DNA from 3 places in the Telluria mixta genome. Region 1 is predicted to be linked to each of the others. Evidence: riboswitches for the same ligand, from Rfam matches in the RefSeq annotation. Region 1 holds a riboswitch; each other region holds the start of a gene.
The links. A riboswitch is a leader RNA that binds a small molecule or an ion and turns the genes downstream of it on or off. The one in region 1 is predicted to bind cobalamin.
Positions count from the first base shown of each region.

Region 1 (7,038 bases):
CGCGGCCGAGAAGGCGGCGCGCAAGGCGGAAGAGGCGGCGCGCGGGAAGCGCGGCACCTGATCAGGCCGCGGCGCCAAACCTGAAACTCGACACCGTCAACGCCCCAAAGAAACTCTCTTCGTGATACACGCACGCGGCCGGCTCCTGCTCGGCCGCGCCCAGCGCCACCCACAGCGGCACGAGGTGATCTTCGCGCGGATGCGCCATGCGCGCATATGGCGCCTCGCTCCAGTGCAGCAGCGCCTGTTCGCGGTCGGCGGGAGACAATTCCAGCAGCACGTGCTGCAGCCACGTATCGAACGCGTTCGACGCCAGCGCGCCGCCCGGGCCGAACTGGCGCAGATTGTGGAACGACAGGCCGCTGCCGAGGATCAGCACGCCCTCGTCGCGCAGCGGCGCCAGCGCGCGGCCGGCGGCCAGGTGCACGGCCGGGTCGTAGCCGTGGCGGATCGACAGCTGCACCACCGGCATGTCGGCCTCGGGATAGATCGGTGCCAGCATCGAGAACGTGCCGTGGTCGAAGCCACGCTCCGCGTCCAGGCGGGCGGGCTGGCCGGCGTCGTTCAGCAGCTGCGCGACGCGTGACGCCAGCTGCGGTTCGCCCGGTGCCGGATAGCGGATCTGGTACGTGTGCGGCGGGAAGCCGCCGTAGTCGTAGATCATGTCCGGCGCCGTGCCTGACGACACCGTGAAGTCGTCCGTCTCCCAGTGGCTCGTCACGACGAGTACCGCTTTCGGACGCACGCCGATCTGCCGCTTGATGTCGACCAGCGACGCTTCCAGCTCGGCATACGTGGGGCCGTACTGGTCCTTCATCCACGGCCACGGGCCGCCTCCGTGCGAGACGAAATAGGTGGGCAGGCGGGTCATGGCAGGCTCCTTCAGGCGGCAATCGAAACATTCATGGTAGCGGATCGCGCGGATCAGCGCAGGAGCGCCGTCAGCGCAAACAGGCGCGCCATCCGCATCCACCCGAGCACGAGCACGACGAGCTGGGCCAGCACGACCGCGCCCACGGTGCCGACCGTCCCTAGCGCCGGCACATGCACGCGCGCGAATGCGAGCAGGGCGGCCACGACGAGACCGGCCGCGGTGATGCCGAGCCAGGTGCCCAGCAGTGCGAGTGGCCGGCGTACCAGCTGCCCGCAGCCGCGCCACCACGCGCCGATGACGGACGTGCGGCGGCGGTCGGCGGCCAGCATGGCGCGGCCGATGTCGACCGTCGCGTGGGCCAGCAGGAGCAGCACGACGGCCGCCAACGTGGCCAGGTGCGCGGCGCGTTCGGCGTCGGTTTCCAGCAGCGCCGTCTCCGCGACCTGGCCGGCCAGATGGTGGGCCGAGCTGCCGACCATGCCGGCCATCCCTAGCGGCACGACCGACCACGCGAGCATGCGCGCCATGCGCGGGTAAAACTGCGCGCCGGCGGCCAGCAGCGTGCCGGATGCGAGCGGCTGCGGTGCGCGTGCGGCCGCGAGCGCCATCCCGGCCAGCAGCGGCGACAGCAGCAACGTCAGCACCAGCGCGACGAGGCTGCCCGCGCCCAGCGCCGGCGCGTATTGTTCGCGTGCGGCATGCAGGATGTCGGCGTACGCGATCATGTCGAGGCGTCCCGCCAAACGTGCCGCGTACACCGAGTGATCGAGGCTGGCGGACAGCAGCTCCCACATGGGCAGCGCGGCGACGACGGTCGGCAGCAGCAGGAGCACGGCCCACCACAGCAGCAATCGCCATTGCAGCGCGGCGCGTGCCGCGTTTTGCACGCCGTGCGGGCCGGCCGCGCGCTGCGCGCGTGACGGGGATTCGAGGATCGTTTCGGTCGTCATAAGGTGGCGATCAGGGCAAGGAGGTAGTTGACGACGGCCGCGAACTCGAGGCCCCAGCGATGCGATGCGCTCGCATCCGGGTCGAGCGTGCGGCTGTCGTCGAGCTTGTTCACGTCCAGGTAGTGCAGCCGCTGCGGATCGAGTTCGGCGGAGACGGCCTTCGCCGGCTTCGTCCACGTGAACCTGTGCCAGCGTTCGTCGGCATCCCAGCGCGCGGTCTCGGTGCTGCCGTCGGCGAACTTCACGACGAGCGTCTGCGGCACCGGCGCGCCATGGCGGCGGACCGTCACGTCCGTGCGGTACGGGTACGGGCCGGTGCCGTCCGGATGCGTCTTGCGCCATGCCGCGCGCGCGGCGTCGATGCGCCTGTCGACGGCGCCCTGGCTCTCGTGCGCGCCGGGGAGTGGCACCAGCTCCGTGCTCGTGAGGTCGGCGATGCTGTCGTCGACGCGGGACACAGCGTAGACCTGGCGGTCGAACGCGTCCTCGATGACGGCGCGCTGGCCCGTCACCTCGGCCAGCGTCTCGCGCAGGTCGGCGGTGCTCGGGTGGCGGAACTTCCAGCGCCGGTAGTATTCCTTGAACGCGCGCTCCATCGGCGCGCGGCCGATGCGCGCTTCCAGGTCGCGCATCAGGATCGCCGTGCGCGTGTAGACGGGGCCGATGTCCTGCAGGCGATGCCACGCGTTGGCGCCGGGCGGGTCGGCCGGGTCATGGCGCGGCGTGGCCGTGCGTTCGGCGTCGAAGGTCGGATAGCCGGGCGCGAAGCCGAGCCTTGCCAGCAGCGGCGTCGCGATGTACGCGAGCTGGCCCTGGTCGCGCATCATGCGGTTGTCCCAGTATTCGTTGAGGCCTTCGTCCAGCAGCGGTTCCTCGAATTCGTTCGACGCGAGCAGGCCGTAGAAATAGCTGTGGCCGAATTCGTGGATGGTGACGAAGGCGAGGGCGAACTGGTTCACAGTGCGCGGTTCGACGGTCCGGTAGGCCTCGGCCGTGAAGAACGTCGGGTATTCCATGCCCGCCGCTTCCTCCGCGTTGTAGGGCGGGATCACGATGGTCAGCGTCTTGTATGGGTACGGGCCCAGCGTGTTCGAGAAATACGTCAGCGATTCCTTGGCCGCCTTCAGCGCGGGCGCCGCGCTGGCCGCGAATTCGGGCGGGTACAGCACGGTCACCGTCACCGTCGGGCTGCCGGGGCCGGACCATGTGTCGACGAGCGGTTTCGCGGTCTGGTTGTCCGCTGTCCAGGCGAAATCGTGGACGTCGCCCTGCACGAAGCGCCACGTGCGCATCCCGTCCTTGTCGATTGGAGCGCCATGCGGTTCGCCCGTCGCGCCCACGGTGTAGTCGCGCGGGACGGTGAGCTTGACGTCGTAGCTGCCGAAGTCCGCGTAGAACTCGGAATTCAGGTGGTACTCGTGCACGTTCCAGCGCGGCGTCGTCGCGCCCCGTTCCCCCGGCAGTTCCAGCACGCCGATCTTGGGGAACCACTGCGCGACGAGGTGGAAGGTGCCGAAGTACCCGGCGCGCGCGACGACGCGCGGCAGTTGCGTGACGAAGTCGATGTCGAGCGTCGTCGATGCGCCCGGCGCCACGGCCTGCGGCAGGTCGAAGCGCACGACGGTGCGGTCCGTCGCCGGGCCGTTGTCCGGATGGACGAAGGTCCACGGCACGTTGGTGCCGCCTTGTGCGACGCGGTGCAGGGCGATGTGGCCCCACGCGTCCTTGATGTCGACGCCGGAGCGGAAGGTGCCGTCGCGCTCGCGCCGTTCGGTGAAATACGTGCTGCCCGCGCTCTCGAACGCGTTCATGTACAGGTGCAGGTAGACGCTCCTGACGGCGACGTTGCTGCGGTTGCGCCACGTGAGCCGCTCGCGGCCCGTGACCGTGTGCTTGACCGGGTCGAGCGTGGCGGCGATGTCGTAATGGACGACGCGGTCCGACAGCGTGGGCTCGCGGCCCGTGCGCGGGCCGCCCCACGCATCCGGGCTGCTGGGGATGCGGACGGCGGCGGCATCGGGCTTGGCCAGGGCGATGCCGTCGGGTGACGATGGAAGCTGCGGTGCGGCGAACACCGCCCCCGCCAGCAGCAGGACGGCGGCAAGGGCGAAGCGGACACTGAAACGAGGATGCATGCGGGACCCCTGGCGTGGCTGTTATTTTTGTGCCCACACTATACAGGTTATAATCTCGGGGTTCTGGTGCCCGCATGCGCGTCTGCGCGTGCAGTTAAACGGGAAACACGAAGCGGCGTCGCCACCGGCGGCGTGCCAACGTGTGCTGCCCCCGCAACGGTAAACAAGCGTCGCCGCATGGCGACAGGCCGCCCCGACGACCACTGTGCTTGCGCAGGAAGGTGGGGCGGTCCGTCTTGGAGCCCGGAGACCGGCCAGACAGGGGAAGCCGGCGTCATGCCGCGCTTTTGTGTACGCCGGCGTGCGGGGACGCTTGCCGGCGCAAACGAACACTGAACATCCTATGCATACTGCCGCCTCCACCCGCGGCGCGCCGGCTATCAAGCCGCTCGCGCTGGCCTGTGCCATCGTCCTGTCCTGTTCCACGAGCGCCGTGCGCGCCCAGGACGGCAACCCATCGACCGTCGTCATCACCGGTTCCCGCTTCCCGAGCGTGGAAACCCTGCGCCCGATCGGCGCCACCGTCATCACGCAGGACGACATCCGCCGCGCCGGCGTGAACGACGTGAACAGCGCGATCCGCAAGATCGGCGGCGTGTTCGGCCGCCAGAGCCTGGATTCGTCGCCCGACTTCGCGCTCGACCTGCGCGGCTTCGGCACCAACAGCGCGCAGAACATGGTGATCATGGTCGACGGCGTGCGCCTGAACGAGAACGAACTGGCGAACACCGTGCTGTCGACGATCCCGATCGACACGGTCGAACGCATCGAGATCACCCGCGGCGGCGGTAGCGTGCTGTATGGCGAAGGCGCCACCGGCGGCGTCATCCAGATCACGACGCGCCGCAACGTGGACGGCGGCCTTCACGGTTCCGTGTTCGCGGAAGGTGGCTCGTTCCACGAGCACGACGTCCGCGCGCAGCTGTCGCAGACGGCGGGCAACGTCAGCGCCGACATCGCCGTCGCGCGCCAGGGCTCCAATAACTACCGCCGCAACAGCGATTTCGACCAGACGACGGCCTCGCTGAACGTGCAGACCCGCTTCACGGGCGGCCGCGCCGGTATCCACGTCGAGAGCGCGCGCCAGGATTCGCGTCTCCCGGGTTCGCTGTCGCTGGCCCAGTTCGACGCCGACCCGCGCCAGGCCTCGACGCCGAACGACTTCGGCTCGCTGAACACGGACCGCGCAAACGCCTTCGCCGAATACCGCCTGGGTGCCGTCGACCTGGCAGCCGACCTGTCGCACCGCGAGCGCAACGTGCGTTCGAACTACCTGTCCTTCGGCTCGAACAATGCGTACGACGGCCGCCAGGACCAGTTCTCGCCGCGCGCCCGCTGGCTGTCCGACGTCGGCGGCATGCTCAACGAACTGGTGGGCGGTGTGGATTTCACGCGCTGGAAGCGCAAGACGACGGCCTCGTTCTCGAGCGCCGACGCGAGCCAGTCGTCGAAAGCCGTGTACCTGCGCGACGAGCTGCGCTTCGACCCGGCCCACGACGGCCGCATCGCCCTGGGCGCGCGCCATGAGAACTTCGACAAGAGCGTCGTGGACGCCGTGGGTGGCATCGCGCCGGAAGACCGCTCGCAATCGCAGAACGCGTGGGAGGCGCAGGCAAGCTATCGCGTGCACCCGCTCGTCGAGGTGTATGCGAAGGCGGGCAGAGCTACCGCGTGGCGAACGTCGACGAGAACGGCTACCGGTCCAGCCTCGATATCCTGAAGGCGCAGACGTCGCACGACCTCGAACTGGGCACGACGTTGCGCCATGCGCCGGGCGACGACAGCCGCACGCTTTCGGCGCGCGTGTTCCGCCATCGCCTGAACAACGAGATTTTCTACGACCCGACGCTGAACGGCGGCTGGGGCGCCAATACGAACCTCGATCCGACCGAACGCAAGGGCTTCGAGATCGACGCCGAAGCCGCGCTGGCGGCAGGCTGGCGCGCGAGCGCGCACCTGCAGCACGTGATCGCCCACTTCACGGACGGCCCGAACACTGGCCGCGAACTGGCGCTCGTGCCGAAGAACGTCGTGACGGCGCGCCTGGCGTGGGTGCCGGGCAATGGCCAGTCGGCGGACGTGGGCGTGCAATGGGTCGACAGCCAGCGCTACGGCGGCGACTTCAGCAATACCTGCGGCGCACGCATCCCGTCCTACACGACGCTCGACGCGCGCTACAGCATCAAGCTGGGTGCGTGGGAAGTCGCCGCGACGGGGCTGAACCTGGCGGACCGTCACTACTTCAGCAATGCGTTCTCGTGCAAGGGCGGTATCTACCCAAGCGATGGGCGCCAGCTGAAACTGTCGGCCCGGTACGACTTCTAACAAACCGGGGTCAGAGCCCGGTTTTGGGAAATTGCCAAAAATCGGGCTCTGACCCCGGTGTTGGTTACGACGGTAACCAATTGCAAGAAATAAGCCCCGGCTAAGGCTGACGACCGAAAAAGTGGTAATCTCGCGTCGTTCGCTTAACCAACCCAAGAAGGAAAACTATGCGTTCCCTGCGTTTTGCCCTGCTCGCCACCGTCCTCGCCGCCAGCACCGCTTTCGCTTCGCCGACCGACCCGAAGAGCGGTGTCGAGTACGTGACGCTCGCTCAGCCGCAACCGGTGCAGGCCACGGGTAAAAAGGTCGAGGTGATCGAGTTCTTCATGTACCACTGCCCGCACTGCAACGCGCTGGAACCGCAGCTCGAACAGTGGGTCAAAAAACAGGGTGACAACATCGTGTTCAAGCGCGTGCACCTGCCGTCGTCGGGCCCCAACGATCCGGAAGCGCACCTGCGCCTGACCTTGGAAGCGCTGGGCAAGGCCGAGGAATTCCAGCCGAAGGTGTTCAAGGCCTGGCACGTGGATCGCCTGCGCCTGAACACGGACGCGGCCATCATCGACTGGGTGTCGAAGAACGGTATCGACCGCAACAAGTTCCTGGAAGCCTGGAACTCGTTCGGCGTGACGACCAAGCTCCGTCGCCTGCAGCAGATCACCAGCGACTACAAGGTCGACAGCGTGCCGACCATCATCATCGATGGCAAGTACCAGACCTCGCCGGCAATGCTCTACAATTCGGTCAAGACCCA
Region 1 is NZ_CP119520.1:141,722-148,759, reverse strand. It holds gene ylqF (ribosome biogenesis GTPase YlqF) at 1-61, shown strand, start outside; gene P0M04_RS00650 (DODA-type extradiol aromatic ring-opening family dioxygenase) at 62-871, opposite strand; gene P0M04_RS00645 (hypothetical protein) at 925-1,824, opposite strand; gene P0M04_RS00640 (M1 family metallopeptidase) at 1,821-3,959, opposite strand; cobalamin riboswitch at 4,007-4,232, shown strand; partial or broken gene P0M04_RS00635 (TonB-dependent receptor) at 4,303-6,284, shown strand; gene P0M04_RS00625 (thiol:disulfide interchange protein DsbA/DsbL) at 6,452-7,038, shown strand, end outside.

Region 2 (7,038 bases), 990 kb from region 1:
GCTGCGTCGATCTATATTACGGGCGCTTTCCACGAGGACGGCTTCGCCGACACGTGCGACGGCCTCGGTGGCGGCATGACGAAGGAACGGGCGCTGGAGATCATGAAGGATTCGCGCGTCGGTGCGTATGGCGCGATCGGTATCGTGTGCATGCTGGCGACCAAGCTGTCCGCGCTGGCGATGCTGCCGCCGCGCGTGGCCGTGGTCGCGCTGTTCGTCGCGCATCCGCTCTCTCGTCTCGCCGCGACGGCGCTGATCTGGAAGCTGGACTATGTCCGCGGCGAAGGCAAGGCCAAGCCGCTGGCGCAGCAGATGACGAACGCGGAATTCGCGATCGCGGCGCTGACCTGCCTGCTCCCCGCAGCGTATATGTTGGCCACCGATGCGATGACACCGGCCGCCATACTGGCCGCGATGATCGCAGCGGCACTCGCCGCGCTGTGGCTCGGCCGTTTATTCGTCCGGCGCCTCGGCGGCTACACGGGCGACTGCCTCGGCGCCGTGCAGCAGCTGGCCGAAGCGCTCATCTATATCGCCGTGCTGGCCACGCTGGGCCACGGTGCCTGGAACGCATGACGCTGTACCTGGTACGCCATCCGCAGCCGGACGTGGCGCCGGGCCTGTGCTACGGCGCCAGCGACGTCCCGGTCACCGACAGCGAACTCGCACGCGTGCATGCCGGACTCGCCGTACCGAGCGGCCTGCCCGTCTACGCCAGCCCGCTGCAACGCTGTGCCCTGCTGGCCGCACACCTGGCCCCGGGCCGCGTGACGCTCGATGCGCGTTTGGCCGAAATGAATTTCGGCGCGTGGGAGTTGCGCCCCTGGTCGGACATCCCGCGCGCCGACGTCGACGCCTGGACCGCCGACCTGCTCCACTACCGCCCCGGCGGCGCCGAAAACGTGCTCGACGTGGCCCGCCGCGTGCAAGCGTTCGTCGCCGATTTGCGCACACCGTCCGCGCTCATCGTCTGCCACGCCGGCACGATCCGCCTGCTGGCGGCGCTGCATGGCGGCGCACCGCTGGAACAGGCGGCACTGAACGCGGCGCAGACGCCGCATCGCATCGGCTACGGCCAGCTGGTCGTGCTGGGCGTATAATGTCGGCGTTTTGGTGCTCGCGCCCGTCTCTCGGGCGCAGTTAAACGGGAAACACGAAGCGCTCTTCAGACAAGCGCCAACGTGTGCTGCCCCCGCAACGGTAAGCAAGTGCCGGCACGCCTCTCACGCGTGCACGGCAACCGTCCCCACATACCACTGTGCATCCGCATGGGAAGGTCGGACGGCCATACTCGCCAGCCCGGATACCGGCCAAAAGGTGGAAGCGCGATTCATCCAGCGCTTCTGTTCATCTGGCTGACGGGGACGTCGGCCGGTTGGTCTACACAATAAAAAGTCATGTCCTTTCCTGTTTCCCGGCTGGCGGCCGCGCTTTCGCTCGCATTCGCTGCCGCCGCATCGGCCCACGCCGATCCCATTCCCGACACCGTCATCGTCACCGCCAACCGCACGCCGCAACGCGCCGAAGACGTCATTCCCGACACCGTCGTCATCTCGAGCGACGACATCGCCCGCGCAGGCGCCGGCTCCGTCGCCGACGTGCTGCGCCGCCAGCGCGGCATCGAAATCTCCCGCAACGGCGGCGGCGGTACCAACACTACCGTATTCCTGCGCGGCGCCAACAGCAACCAGGTCGTCGTGCTGGTCGACGGCGTGCGCATCGGCTCCGCCACCACGGGCGCGGCGTCCTGGAATGCGATCCCGCTGTCGGCCATCGACCACATCGAGATCGTCTACGGCCCCCTGAGCTCCCTGTACGGCGCGGATGCCATCGGCGGCGTCGTGCAGATCTTCACGAAGAAGAGCGCAGGCGCACCGATGTTCAGCGCCAGCGCGGGCGGCGGCACGTACGGCACGAACCAGTACGACGCCAGCGTGCACGGCTCGACGGGCGGTGCGCACAGCGTCACCTACGCGCTCTCCGGCGCACACGAAGAATCGGATGGCTTCTCGTCCACACGCCCTGGCTCGTCGAGCTACAACCCCGACGACGACGGCTACACGCGCAACAGCGTCAACGGCCGCATCGCACTGCGCCTGGCCGAGGGCCACGAGATCGGTGCGCAATTCATGCAGAGCCGCCTGAACGCGCAATACGACAGCGGCAAGTCGGACTTCGACACGCACAACCTTCAGGAACTCGACAGCTACAGCGTGTTCCTGAACGACCGCTTCCTGCCGAACTGGCGCAGCAGCGTCCAGGTGGCGCGCTCGGAAGACAAGCTGGGCAGCTTCACTGGCACGACGCCTTCCGGTACCTCGCAACTGAACACGCGCCAGGACGAATTCACGTGGCAGAACACGTTCGACATCGCCGGCGACACGCTGCAGGTGCTGGCGGGCCACCGCAAGGAACAAGTCCTGTCCAGCGCCATCAAGGACATCAACCGCACGCGCATCACGAATGCCGTCGCGGCGTCGTACGACCTGCGCCGCGGCAGCCACCTGCTCGACGTCAGCGCGCGCAACGACCATTCGGAATATGGCGGCAAGACGACGGGCGCCCTCGGCTACGGCTACGAATTCACGCAGGACCTGCGCGCCACGGCCAGCTACGGTACGAGCTTCCGCGCCCCCACGTTCAACGAGTTGTACTACCCGGGTTATGGCCTGACGTCGAACAAGCCGGAACGGGGCCGCAACGCGGAGGTGGGTGTGCAGTACCGCGTGGCCGGCGTCGACCTGCAGGCGAACTACTACCGCAACCGCCTGACCGACATGATCGTGTCCGTCACGCCGTGCCCGGGTCGCCCCAGCGGCAGCTGCGCCTACAACGTCGACCACGCCCTGCTGGAAGGCCTGACCCTGGCAGCAAGCACCCGCCTCGGCAACCTCGACCTGCGCGCCAGCGCCGACCTGCAGGATCCGCGCGACGAGACGACCGGGAAGCAGCTGGCCCGCCGCGCGCGCCGCCACGCCAGCGTCGCGGCCGACTACACCGCGGGCCAGGTGGACGCCGGCGTCGAACTGCAGGCCTCCGGCCGCCGCTTCGACGATGCCGCCAACGCCAATCGCCTCGGCGGCTACGGCCTGCTGAACCTGTACACTACCTGGCACATGACGCGCGACTGGTCGCTGCTGGTCCGCGTCGACAACGCGGCCGACAAGCACTACGACCTGGCGCGCAACTACGGCACCGCCGGGCGCACGTGGTTCGCAGGTATTCGCTACGGAGTTCGCTAACCCCATGTTCCGACGAGCCATGCACCCAGTACCACCGCCACTGCGCCAGCGCGCCATTCCGATCATCGTCACGCTGCTGTGCGTGGCGGTCGCCAGCCTGCTCGTCGCGGGCATGAGCGGATCGATTGCGGTCGCGCCGGCCGAGCTGCCGGATGCGGTGGCGCAGGTGCTGCGCGGCCGGCCGGAATCGCTGGCCGCGTCGCTCGTCGAGCTGCGCGCCGGCCGCGCGCTGATGGCCTTCGTCACCGGCGGCGCGCTCGCGCTGGCCGGCGTCATGATGCAGGCGCTGCTGCGCAATCCACTCGCCGATCCGTACGTGCTCGGCATCTCGGCCGGCGCGTCGGTCGGCGCGCTGTTCGCGCTGCTGATGATGTGCGCGGCCGCCACCGTGGACGGCGCGGCGATGGCCGGCGCGGTGACGGTTGCCCTGCTGCTGTACCTGCTGGCGCGGCGCGACATGCGCAGCGGGGTAGCGGCGGAAGGCGGTACGTCGATGCTGCTGCTGACGGGCACGATCCTGCAGGCGGCCAGCATGGCGCTCGTCACGCTGATGCTGTCGATTGCGCCGGAAGGGCGCCTGCGCAGCATGGTGTTCTGGATGATCGGCGACCTGGCCGGCGCGCCGCTGCGCATCCTGCCCTGGGTCGTGCTGGGCGCGGCGCTCGCGTACGCGCTGCGCAACGCGCGGGCGATGAACATGCTCGCGTTGCACGCGGAGGCCGCCGCCACGCTGGGCGTGCGCGTCGGCACCGTGCGCAAGGGCCTGTTCTTTGTGTCGGCCGTGCTGACAGCGAGCGCGGTGACGAGCGCCGGCGCCATCGGCTTCGTCGGCCTGATCGTACCGCACGCGTGCCGGTTCGCGTTCGGCCCGGACCACCGCGTACTCATCCCGGCCGCCGTGCTGGGCGGCGGCAGCCTGCTCGTGCTGTGCGATACGGTCGCGCGCACGGTCGTCGCGCCGACCCAACTGCCCGTCGGCGCCATCACGGCGCTGATCGGCGCGCCGGTCTTCCTGTATCAACTGCACCGCATGCACAAATGATGATCGCGACCCGACAACTGGAACTGCGCGCCGGCGACCGCGTGCTCGTGCACGGTCTGGACTGGGATGTGCGCGCCGGCGAATGCTGGTCCATCATCGGCCGCAACGGCGCCGGCAAGAGCACCTTGCTGCGCACCGTGGCCGGCCTGCGCGCGCCCGACGCCGGCACCGTCGCGCTGCACGACCGCCCGCTGTCCGCCTGGCCGCTGGAAGCGCTGGCGCGCGAACGGGCGTACCTGCCGCAGTCGCGCAGCGACGCGTTCGCGTACAGCGTGATGGAAACCGTGCTGTCCGCGCGCCATCCTTACCACGCGAACCATTACTGGGAACAGAGCGACGACCACCACGCGGCCGTGAATGCCCTCGCGGCGATGGAAGTCGATCATCTCGCCGCGCGCGACGTGCGCACCCTGTCCGGCGGCGAGCGCCAGCGCGCGGCCATCGCCGCGCTGCTCGCGCAGGACACGCCGCTGCTGTTGCTCGACGAGCCGGCGAACGCGCTCGACCTGGCGCACCAGGTGCGCACGATGTCGCTGCTGTCGCGCCTGTGCCGGCAAAGCGGCAAGACCATCGTGATGATCGGCCACGACCTGAACCTGGCACACAGTATCTCCACCCACGCCCTGCTGCTGATGGGCGACGGCAGCTGGCATGCCGGCACCGTCGACGACGCGCTGCAGGCACCGCTGCTGAGCAGCTATCTCGGCCACCCGATCGACGCGATCGAGAACAAGGGCCGCCGCATTTTTATTCCCCTGGAGACCCCTCATGACTGACCTGACCCCGGAACAAACCGCGGAACTGAACGAGCGCCACCGCGCGCGCATGGAACGCAAGAAGGCGGTCATCGACGCCAAGATCGCCGCGGCCGACAAGAAGATCGGCATCATCATCGTCAATACCGGCAACGGTAAGGGCAAGAGCTCGAGCGCGTTCGGCATGGTCGCGCGCGCGCTGGGCCACGGCATGAAGGTCGGCGTCGTCCAGTTCATCAAGGGCGCGATGTCCACCGGCGAAGAGACGTTCCTGCGCCGCTTCCCCGACGACGTCAGTTTCCATGCGATGGGCGAAGGCTATACGTGGGAGACGCAGAACCGCGAGCGCGACATCGCCAAGGCCGAGGAAGCGTGGGAACAGGCGCGCCGCTTCCTCACAGATCCCGCCTACGGCCTCGTCGTGCTCGACGAACTGAATATCGCGCTGAAGTATCGCTACCTGGACGTGCACACGGTGATCGCCGACCTGCTCGACCGCCCGGACATGCAGCACGTCGTCGTGACGGGCCGCGCGGCGCCGCCGGAACTCATCGCCGTGGCGGACACCGTGACCGAAATGAACGTCGTCAAGCACGCGTTCAAGGCCGGCATCGCGGCGCAGGCCGGGACGGAGTGGTGATGACCGCCGGCGCCCGCATGCTGCTGGTCGCGGCCATCGCGTCCGGCCAGGGCAAGACGACGGTGACGGCCGCGCTGGCGCGCCGGCTGCGCCGCATGGGTCAGCGCGTGCACGTGTTCAAATGCGGCCCGGACTTCATCGATCCGATGGTCCTCGAACAGGCGAGCCGCGCGAAGGTGCACACGCTCGACCTGTGGATGGTCGGACTGGAACAGAGCCGCCAGCGCCTGGCCCGCGCCGCGCGTGAAGCGGACGTCGTGCTGGTCGAAGGCGTGATGGGCCTGTACGACGGCGATCCGTCCGCGGCCGATCTCGCGCGCGCATTCGACCTGCCCGTGCTGGCCGTGATCGATGCGTCGGCGATGGCGCAGACGGCCGGCGCCGTGGTGCTGGGCCTGCGCGACTACGGGCCCGTGCGCATGGCGGGCGTCGTCGCCAACCGTGTCGCGAGCGAGGGTCACGCGCGCATGGTCGCCGCGTCGCTGCGCGACATCCCGCTGCTCGCGACCCTGCCGAAGCAGGCGCGCAGGCTGCCGGAACGCCATCTCGGCCTCGTCGTGCCGGGCGAAGTCGCCGACATCGACGCGATCCTCGACGAACTGGCCGACCAGTTGCAGCTGGACGAGGCGCAATGGAACGCCCTGGCGCCGCAGCTCCCGGACGAGGCGTTACCGGAAGAAGCGGTCGCGCCGCTGCTGGCCGGACTCACGGTGGCGATCGCGCGCGACGCCGCCTTCTGCTTCCTGTATCCGGCCAACGTCGACACGCTGGAAGCGCTGGGCGCGCGCGTCACGTGGTTCTCGCCGCTGGCGGACGAGCCGGTGCCCGAGGATGCCGACGCCGTCTACCTGCCGGGCGGCTACCCGGAACTGCACGGGGAAGCGCTGGCGCTGGCCGCGCGCTGGCAAGAATCGATCCGCGCGGCGCATGCGTCCGGCCTGCCGATCCTCGCGGAATGCGGCGGCATGATGGTGCTGGCCGAGTCGCTCGCGGACAAGGAAGGCCGCGACTGGCCGATGGCCGGCCTGCTGCCGGGCCGCGTGCTGATGCAGCCACGCCTCGCGGGACTGGGATCGCAGGGCCTGGCAACGAACGCCGGGCAGATGCGCGGCCACACCTTCCACTATTCGCGCCTGGAGACGCCGCTCGCGCCCGTGGCGTGGACGGTGAAACATCCGTCCGGCGCCCAGGGTGAAGCCGTCTACCGCATCGGTTCGCTGACGGCGTCGTACTTCCATGCGTTCTTTGCTTCCAACCCGGCCGCCGTCGCGAGCCTGCTGCAGGGAGAGCTGGAATGAGCCGCGCCCTCCTCCTCGGCGGCGCGCGGTCCGGCAAGAGCGGGCTGGCCGAACGGCTTGC
Region 2 is NZ_CP119520.1:1,132,445-1,139,482, forward strand. It holds gene P0M04_RS05025 (adenosylcobinamide-GDP ribazoletransferase) at 1-576, shown strand, start outside; gene cobC (alpha-ribazole phosphatase family protein) at 573-1,100, shown strand; cobalamin riboswitch at 1,095-1,329, shown strand; gene P0M04_RS05035 (TonB-dependent receptor domain-containing protein) at 1,398-3,242, shown strand; gene P0M04_RS05040 (FecCD family ABC transporter permease) at 3,262-4,284, shown strand; gene P0M04_RS05045 (ABC transporter ATP-binding protein) at 4,284-5,060, shown strand; gene cobO (cob(I)yrinic acid a,c-diamide adenosyltransferase) at 5,053-5,679, shown strand; gene P0M04_RS05055 (cobyrinic acid a,c-diamide synthase CobB) at 5,679-6,977, shown strand; gene cobU (bifunctional adenosylcobinamide kinase/adenosylcobinamide-phosphate guanylyltransferase) at 6,974-7,038, shown strand, end outside.
Region 2: linked by a shared signal. The riboswitch ahead of P0M04_RS05035 (TonB-dependent receptor domain-containing protein) and the one ahead of P0M04_RS00635 (TonB-dependent receptor) in region 1 are both predicted to bind cobalamin.

Region 3 (7,038 bases), 370 kb from region 1:
AGCCATTCCTGCGTGCCGTGCGTGCCCACGTGGACGACGGCGTTCGCCTTGAGGCCGTGCTGCAGCCACAAATAAAACGCGATGTATTCGTGCCCGGGCGGCAGCGTCACGTCGTTGTGCAGCTTGGCCAGATTCTGTTCCCACGCGCGGCCCGGCTGCGGCGCCAGCAGCAGATTGCCGTAGCGGCGCGCGGGAAACACGAAGTGCGGCACGCCATGTGGATCCTTCCACAGCACGGGCGATTTCTCCGGAGCGCCCCACGCCCCCTCAACGGCCGCGCGCAGCTTCGCGGGCAGCGCCTCGTACCAGCGCCGGTAGTCGGCCAGCGGGACGAGCAGCGCTTCGCCGCTGGACGCCAGCCGCGCGAGGCCGGCCAGGTAGTCGGCCCCCGTCTTCCCGGGATAGTTGCCCCACTGCTGGACCTCGCGCTGCAGCGCCGCCGGCGTGGCGGGATAGCGGTTGCCGCTCGCGTAGCCGACGGCGCGCAGGCGCTCGGTGATCTGCCACAGGCTGTCCGGCAGCACGTTCAGGTAGGCCGCGCCGATCGTCTCGGATCCGTGCGGATAATTGAAGTAGACGATGGCCACGTGCTTGTCCACGTTGGGCGTGCGCCGCAGCGCGAGCCAGGCGTCCACGCGGGCGCGCAGGCGCGCCACCCGCTCGGGAATTGGCTGTTCTTCCACGTACGCGAGTCCCGTCGCCGCATCGACGACCTTTTCGCGGCTCGCGACGACGGTCGGCTGCACGAGCCCCGCGACCTCCGCACCCGCCATCTGCCACGTGCGCTCCATCAGGTCCAGTCCCACCTTCGAATCTTCCCATTGCGCCACGCCGTGCTGACTCAGGGTGATGGCGTTGATGGCGGGGACACCGATCCGGTCCAGCAGCGCGCCCGTCGCCGCCGTGCCGCCGACCTTCATGCCGAGCGCCACGAGCAGGTCGATGCGGCTCTTGCCGTCCGCATCGAGGAACAGCTTCAACGGCACGTCGTACGGGTAGCCGTACGCGGGCAGCACGTTGTAGCCCGCGCCCTCCAGCGCGTGCACGATGGCGGCCAGCGGCAGGGTCTGGCCCGCGACGAGGCTCGCGCGGTAGAACATCACGCCGATCCACGGCGCGCCGGGCCGGTGGTGCGCGTAGTGGGCGACGTAGTCGTCGAAGGTGGCCGCGCCGCGGCGCGCGTCGACGTCGTACAGGCCGGCTTCCGGCATCGTGCGGAGCAGCGGCACGTCGACGCGGGCGCCGAAGCCGGCGACCAGCACGCGCCGCAGCAGGCCTTCCATGTTCTCGATGCCGCCTTCGCGGTGGAACGCAAGAATCGCGGGGTCCGCACGAATGCCCAGGTCACGCTGGGCGTCGTCCGGCTGCGCCCCGACCGCGTACACGGGCCGCGCGCGGCGCAGCAGCGCGTCCAGGTCGGGCGCGACCAGTTGCAGCAACTGGCTGCCCTTGACGTTGACGACGGCGACATCGGCGCCGGCCAGCGCGGCGTGGTCGGCCGGGGTCATGCCGCTGGCCGGGACGATGCGCACGGCCACGTCGGCCGCGGTAAGTTCGGCTTTCAGCGCACGGACGGCCAGCACGGCGGGACGCGATTCGACGTCGCCCAGCAGCAGGGCCAGCGTGCGCGGGGCGGCTTGGGCGATCTGCCCCAACGTCAGCGCGGCCAGCAGGAAAAGCAGGCGGATGAACTTATTCGGGCACATACACGACCTTCCCGTCCGGCAGCTGGTACGCGGTGCCGAGGCGCTTGCCGGCGCCGGACAGCGGCTTGTCGGACACGCGCGTGACCTTGATCTCGGCGCCCTTCTTCGTCATGACTTCGACCTTGCCATCCGATCCCTTCTTGGCAATCGTGACTTCGGACGACGGGTCGAGCAGGTCGAGCATGTTCCAGGCCGAGAACAGCGCGAGCATCATCGCGACGATGAACACGATGCTGGCGTCGAACAGGTTGGCGACACCGGCGAGCGGATCCTCGCCGTGCGCTGCATACTGGCCGCGGCGTTGTTTCAGATAGCGCATGGTCGCCTCACGCGCGGATGGCGTGCACACGGGGCACGTCGGCGAGCGCCTGCTCGGCCGCGAAGGCAACGTCCAGCATGTCGGCGCGCAGCCAGTGCTCGCGCACGAGCGCCAGCACGTAGGCGAGCACGCTGCACGCGAGACCGACGACCGTCGCGGTGAACGCCGTCGTCATGTCCTGCGCCATGTGCGGCAGGTCGCCGTGGGCGAGGCCCGCGAGTGCGATGCCCATCGGGATCAGGGTGCCCATCAGGCCCAGCGCGGGGCCGACGCGCACGACGAAGCGCACGGCGTCCAGGCGGCGCAGGCCGGCGCCCTCGGCGCTCTGCACGATGCGTTCGAGGTGCGCGTCGAGCGGCGCGGCGGATTCGCGCAGGCAGGTGTCGATGGCGGCGCGGGCGCCGTCGACGAGCAGGCGCGCGCCACGCCGGCGCTCGCGCCATTCGCCGAGGAAGGCGCCGAGGCAGGCCAGCATGTACAGCAGCAGCGCGGCGATGGCCACGAGGACCGGCAGGTACAGGACGGAGGAAACGGAATACAGCACGGTTTCGACGGCGCGCACGGCGCCGTCAAAGGACGGATCAGGCATGATGATGACGGTGACAGGCAATCCGCCCACTTCCCCGTGGGCGCGACTGGAACGGCGGGCCTATACGAAGGTCCGCCACCTGTCTGGCCGGTATCCGGGCTGGCAAGGCGGACCGGCCCACCTTCCCATGCGCGGCTGCGCACAGTGGTTCGAGGACCGGCCTGCCGTCGAAAGACGGCGCTTGCTTACCGTTGCGGGGGCAGCACACCCTGGCGGACATAGGAACGTCCGCCATGTGTTTCCCGTTTAACTGCGCGTGCCGAACGCACGCGCGGGCACCAGACGGTGCGGATTATAACCGCTCACGCCAACTCGGCAACGAGCCGGCCCAGCGTGCGCAACGCGTCTTCCGTCGCCGGCGTCCACGGGTAGCTGTAGTTGAGGCGGATGCAGTGCGTCCAGCTGCCCCGCGCGGAAAACATGTGGCCGGGGCCGACCGTGATCCCGTGTTCGAGGGCGCGGGCGTACAGCCGCATCGCGTCGACGCCGCCCGCCAGTTCCACCCACAGCACATAGCCACCCTGCGGTTCGGAGACGCGGGTGCCGTCCGGGAAGAAGCGCAGCACGGCGGCCGCCATCATGCGGGCGCGCTGCGCATACCCCTTGCGCACCTGGCGCAGGTGGCGGTCGAAGCCGTCGTTCTGCAGATAGTCGGCGATGGCCAGCTGCGGCAGCGACGGCGTGCTCAGCGTGTTCAGGAATTTCAGCTTTTCCACCTGGGCCGCGTAGCGTCCCGCCAGCGCCCAGCCGATGCGGTAGTTCGACGTCAGGCTCTTCGAGAACGATGCGCAGTGCAGCACGAGGCCGCGCGTGTCCCACGTCTTGAGGGGGCACGGGTGGCGGTCGCCGTAATACAGTTCGTCGTAGACGCAGTTCTCGATGGCGGGGATGCCGTGCTCCGCGAGCAGTGCCACGAGTTCGCGCTTGCGCTCGTCCGGCATGATGAAGCCGAGCGGATTCTGGAAGTTCGGCATGACCATCACGGCGGCCACGCGCTGGCCGGCCATGAGGGTGCGCAGCGCGTCCACGTCGATGCCGGTGCGCGCGTCCGTCGGCACCTCGAGCGCACGCATGCCCATCCGTTCGATCGCGTGCAGCATGGCGTAGAACGTCGGCGACTCGACGGCGACGGTATCGCCGGGCTTTGCGACGGCCTGCAGGCACAGGTTGATCGCTTCGGTGGCGCCGACGGTGACGATGATTTCGGACGGATCGACGGCGAGTCCATGTTCCAGGTAGCGGCGCGCGATCTGGCGGATCAGTTGCGGGTTCCCCGGCGGCAGGTCGTCCAGCACGCTGACGTGGCGACGGCGCGCGATCGCGTTGGCGTACTGGCTGATGCGCGCGGCGGGGAAGACGGCGGGGTCCGGATAAGGCGAACCGAGCGGCACCGCGCCCTGTGTGCGGATGGTGCGCAAGGTGGACAGCACGAGCCGGCTCACGTCCACTTCCGACGACAACGTCAGGGCCGGCGTCGGCTCGGCGGAACGGGGCGTGACGCGCGGCCGCGCACGCACGAAAAAGCCGGACTGCGGCCGGCTCTCGATGACGCCCCTGCTCTCCAGCAGGGAGTACGCGCGCAGTACCGTGCTGATGCTCAGCTTGCGGCGCAGGCTGGCCTGGCGCACGGAGGGCAACCGCTCCCCTTCCAGCAGCACGCCGCGCGCGACCTGGCCTTCGACTTCGGCGGCGAGGGACTCGTAGAGCTTCATGCGGCCGAGTATAGCGCAGCGGTACAGTTGCGGCAGCGGGCCGCCAACTGTACTCCTTTTCCGCGTGCCCAACTGTACCCGCACAGCGGCCCGCGCATCCATGACACTGTTGCCATCGCAACAGAGAGGCAAGCATGGCCGACAACGACACCGCAGGGCGCATCGCCCCGTACCACAACCCCGCCGGCGGCTGGGGCGCGCTGAAATACGTGGCGCTGAACCTGGTCCGCGAACGCGTGGGCAGGAACAGCATCGGGACGCTGCTCGCGCAGAACCAGCCGGACGGCTTCGACTGCCCCGGCTGCGCCTGGCCCGACCGCGTCCATACGTCCACGTTCGAATTCTGCGAGAACGGCGTCAAGGCCGTGGCGGCGGAAGCGACATCCAAGCGCGTCCGGCCCGAATTCTTCGCGCGCCACACGGTGACGGAACTGATGGCGCAGAGCGACTACGAACTGGAACAGCACGGCCGCCTGACCGACCCGATGGTGTACGACCGCGCCACCGACAAGTACGTGCCCATCGCGTGGGACGACGCCTTCGCCCTGATCGCGCGCCATGTGAACGCGCTGGAGGACCCGGACCGCGCCGCGTTCTACACGTCCGGCCGCGCCAGCAACGAGGCGGCATTCCTGTACCAGCTGTTCGCGCGCATGGTCGGCACCAACAACTTCCCCGACTGTTCCAACATGTGCCACGAGGCGACGAGCCGCGGCCTGCCCGGCACGGTCGGCATCGGCAAGGGCACCGTCACGCTGGACGATTTCGACGAGGCCGACGCCATCCTGATCTTCGGCCAGAACCCGGCCACGAATCACCCGCGCATGATGGGCCTGCTGCGCGAGTGCGCGAAACGGGGCGCCGCCATCGTGTCGATCAACCCGCTCAAGGAGCGCGGACTGGAACGCTTCCAGGATCCGCAAAGCCCGGCCGAGATGCTCACCAATGCGAGCACGCCGATCAGCTCCATGTTCGTGCGCCCGCGCCTGTCCGGCGACCTCGCCCTCATCAAGGCCGTGGCCAAGCGCGTGCTGGAACTGGACGACGACGCCCACGCCGCAGGAAACGCGCGCGTGCTCGACATGGCATTCATCGATGCCCACACGACCGGCTTCGACGCGTTCACGGCCGACCTGCGCGCCGAGGACTGGGGCATGCTGCTGGAAGAATCGGGGGTGCCGCGCGCCGATATCGAGCGCCTGGCGCGGCTGTACGCGAGCGCCGACCGCGTGATCGCGTGCTGGGGCATGGGCCTGACCCAGCACCGGCAATCGGTGGCGGCCGTGCAGATGCTGTCCAACCTGATGATGATGCGCGGGCAGATCGGCCGCCCCGGCGCCGGCCTGTGCCCCGTGCGCGGGCACTCCAACGTGCAGGGCGACCGCACGGTCGGCATCGAGGAACGTCCGACCCAGGCCTTCCTCGACCGCCTGGGCCAGGTGTTCGACTTCTCTCCGCCGCGCCACCACGGGCTCGACGTCGTGGCCACGATCCGGGGCATGGTGGACGGCCGCGTGAACGTGTTCATCGGCCTGGGCGGCAACTTCGCGGCCGCCACGCCCGACACCCCGCTGACGTGGGCCGGCCTGCGCCAGTGCGCGCTGACGGTGCAGGTGTCGACGAAGCTGAACCGCAGCCACCTCGTGCACGGCCGCGACGCGCTGATCCTCCCCACGCTGGGCCGCACGGAGATCGACCTGCAGGACGGCGTGGCGCAGGGCGTGACGGTGGAAGACTCGATGAGCATGGTGCACATCTCGTACGGCATCAACCGTCCGGCGTCGCCGAACCTGCTGTCCGAAATCGCCATCGTCGCGCGCATGGCGCATGCCACGCTGGGGAGCGGCAAGGTGGACTGGCTTGCGCGCGCCGCGAACTATGCGCTGATCCGCGACGACATCGAGAAGGTTTTCGACGACTTTTACGACTACAACGCGCGCGTGGCGAAGCCGGGCGGCTTCCACCTGCGCGTGGCGTCGCGCGAGCGCGCCTGGGCGACGCCGAGCGCGCGGGCCCAGTTCGTCGTCAACGCGATCGACCGCGACACCGCCATCCACCGCGCCCGCGCCATCCACGGCGAGCGCCTGCTGACCATGATGACGACCCGCTCGCACGACCAGTACAACACGACCGTCTACGGGCTGGACGACCGCTACCGCGGCGTGTTCGGCATGCGCCGCGTGGTCTTCATCCACCGCGACGATCTCGCCATGCTGGGCCTGAAGGCGGGCGACAAGGTCGACATCACGAGCGTGTGGGACGACGGCGTGGAACGCCGCGCGGACGGCTTCCTGCTCGTCGAATACGACATCCCGCGCGGCTGCGTCGGCGCCTATTATCCCGAGACGAATCCGCTCGTGCCGCTGGACAGCGTGGCCGTGGGCGCCGGTACGCCGACGTCGAAGTCGATTCCGGTGCTGCTGCACCCGGCGAGCCGTGCGAGCGCCGCAGGAATGTCCGCTGCCGGCAACGTGTAGCGCGCATACGGCACGCCGCGGTTCGAGGGCAGGTCATGCTCGCGCACGAAGCCGATGGATTCGTACAGCCGCAGCGCGGTCGCCATGATGGGACTCGTGTGCAGGCCGATGGCGGGCGCCCCTGCATGCCGGGCCCGTTCGAGCGCGGCCGCGACCAGCGCGCGGCCGATGCCGCCGCCGCGCGCCGCGGGATCCACGACCAGCATGCGGATCACCGACCAGTCGCCCGGAAAGA
Region 3 is NZ_CP119520.1:7,215,516-7,222,553, forward strand. It holds gene P0M04_RS31700 (cobaltochelatase subunit CobN) at 1-1,706, opposite strand, end outside; gene P0M04_RS31705 (DUF2149 domain-containing protein) at 1,693-2,025, opposite strand; gene P0M04_RS31710 (MotA/TolQ/ExbB proton channel family protein) at 2,033-2,614, opposite strand; cobalamin riboswitch at 2,683-2,912, opposite strand; gene P0M04_RS31715 (aminotransferase-like domain-containing protein) at 2,917-4,326, opposite strand; gene P0M04_RS31720 (FdhF/YdeP family oxidoreductase) at 4,461-6,803, shown strand; partial or broken gene P0M04_RS31725 (GNAT family N-acetyltransferase) at 6,857-7,009, opposite strand; gene P0M04_RS31730 (hypothetical protein) at 7,015-7,038, opposite strand, start outside.
Region 3: linked by a shared signal. The riboswitch ahead of P0M04_RS31710 (MotA/TolQ/ExbB proton channel family protein) and the one ahead of P0M04_RS00635 (TonB-dependent receptor) in region 1 are both predicted to bind cobalamin.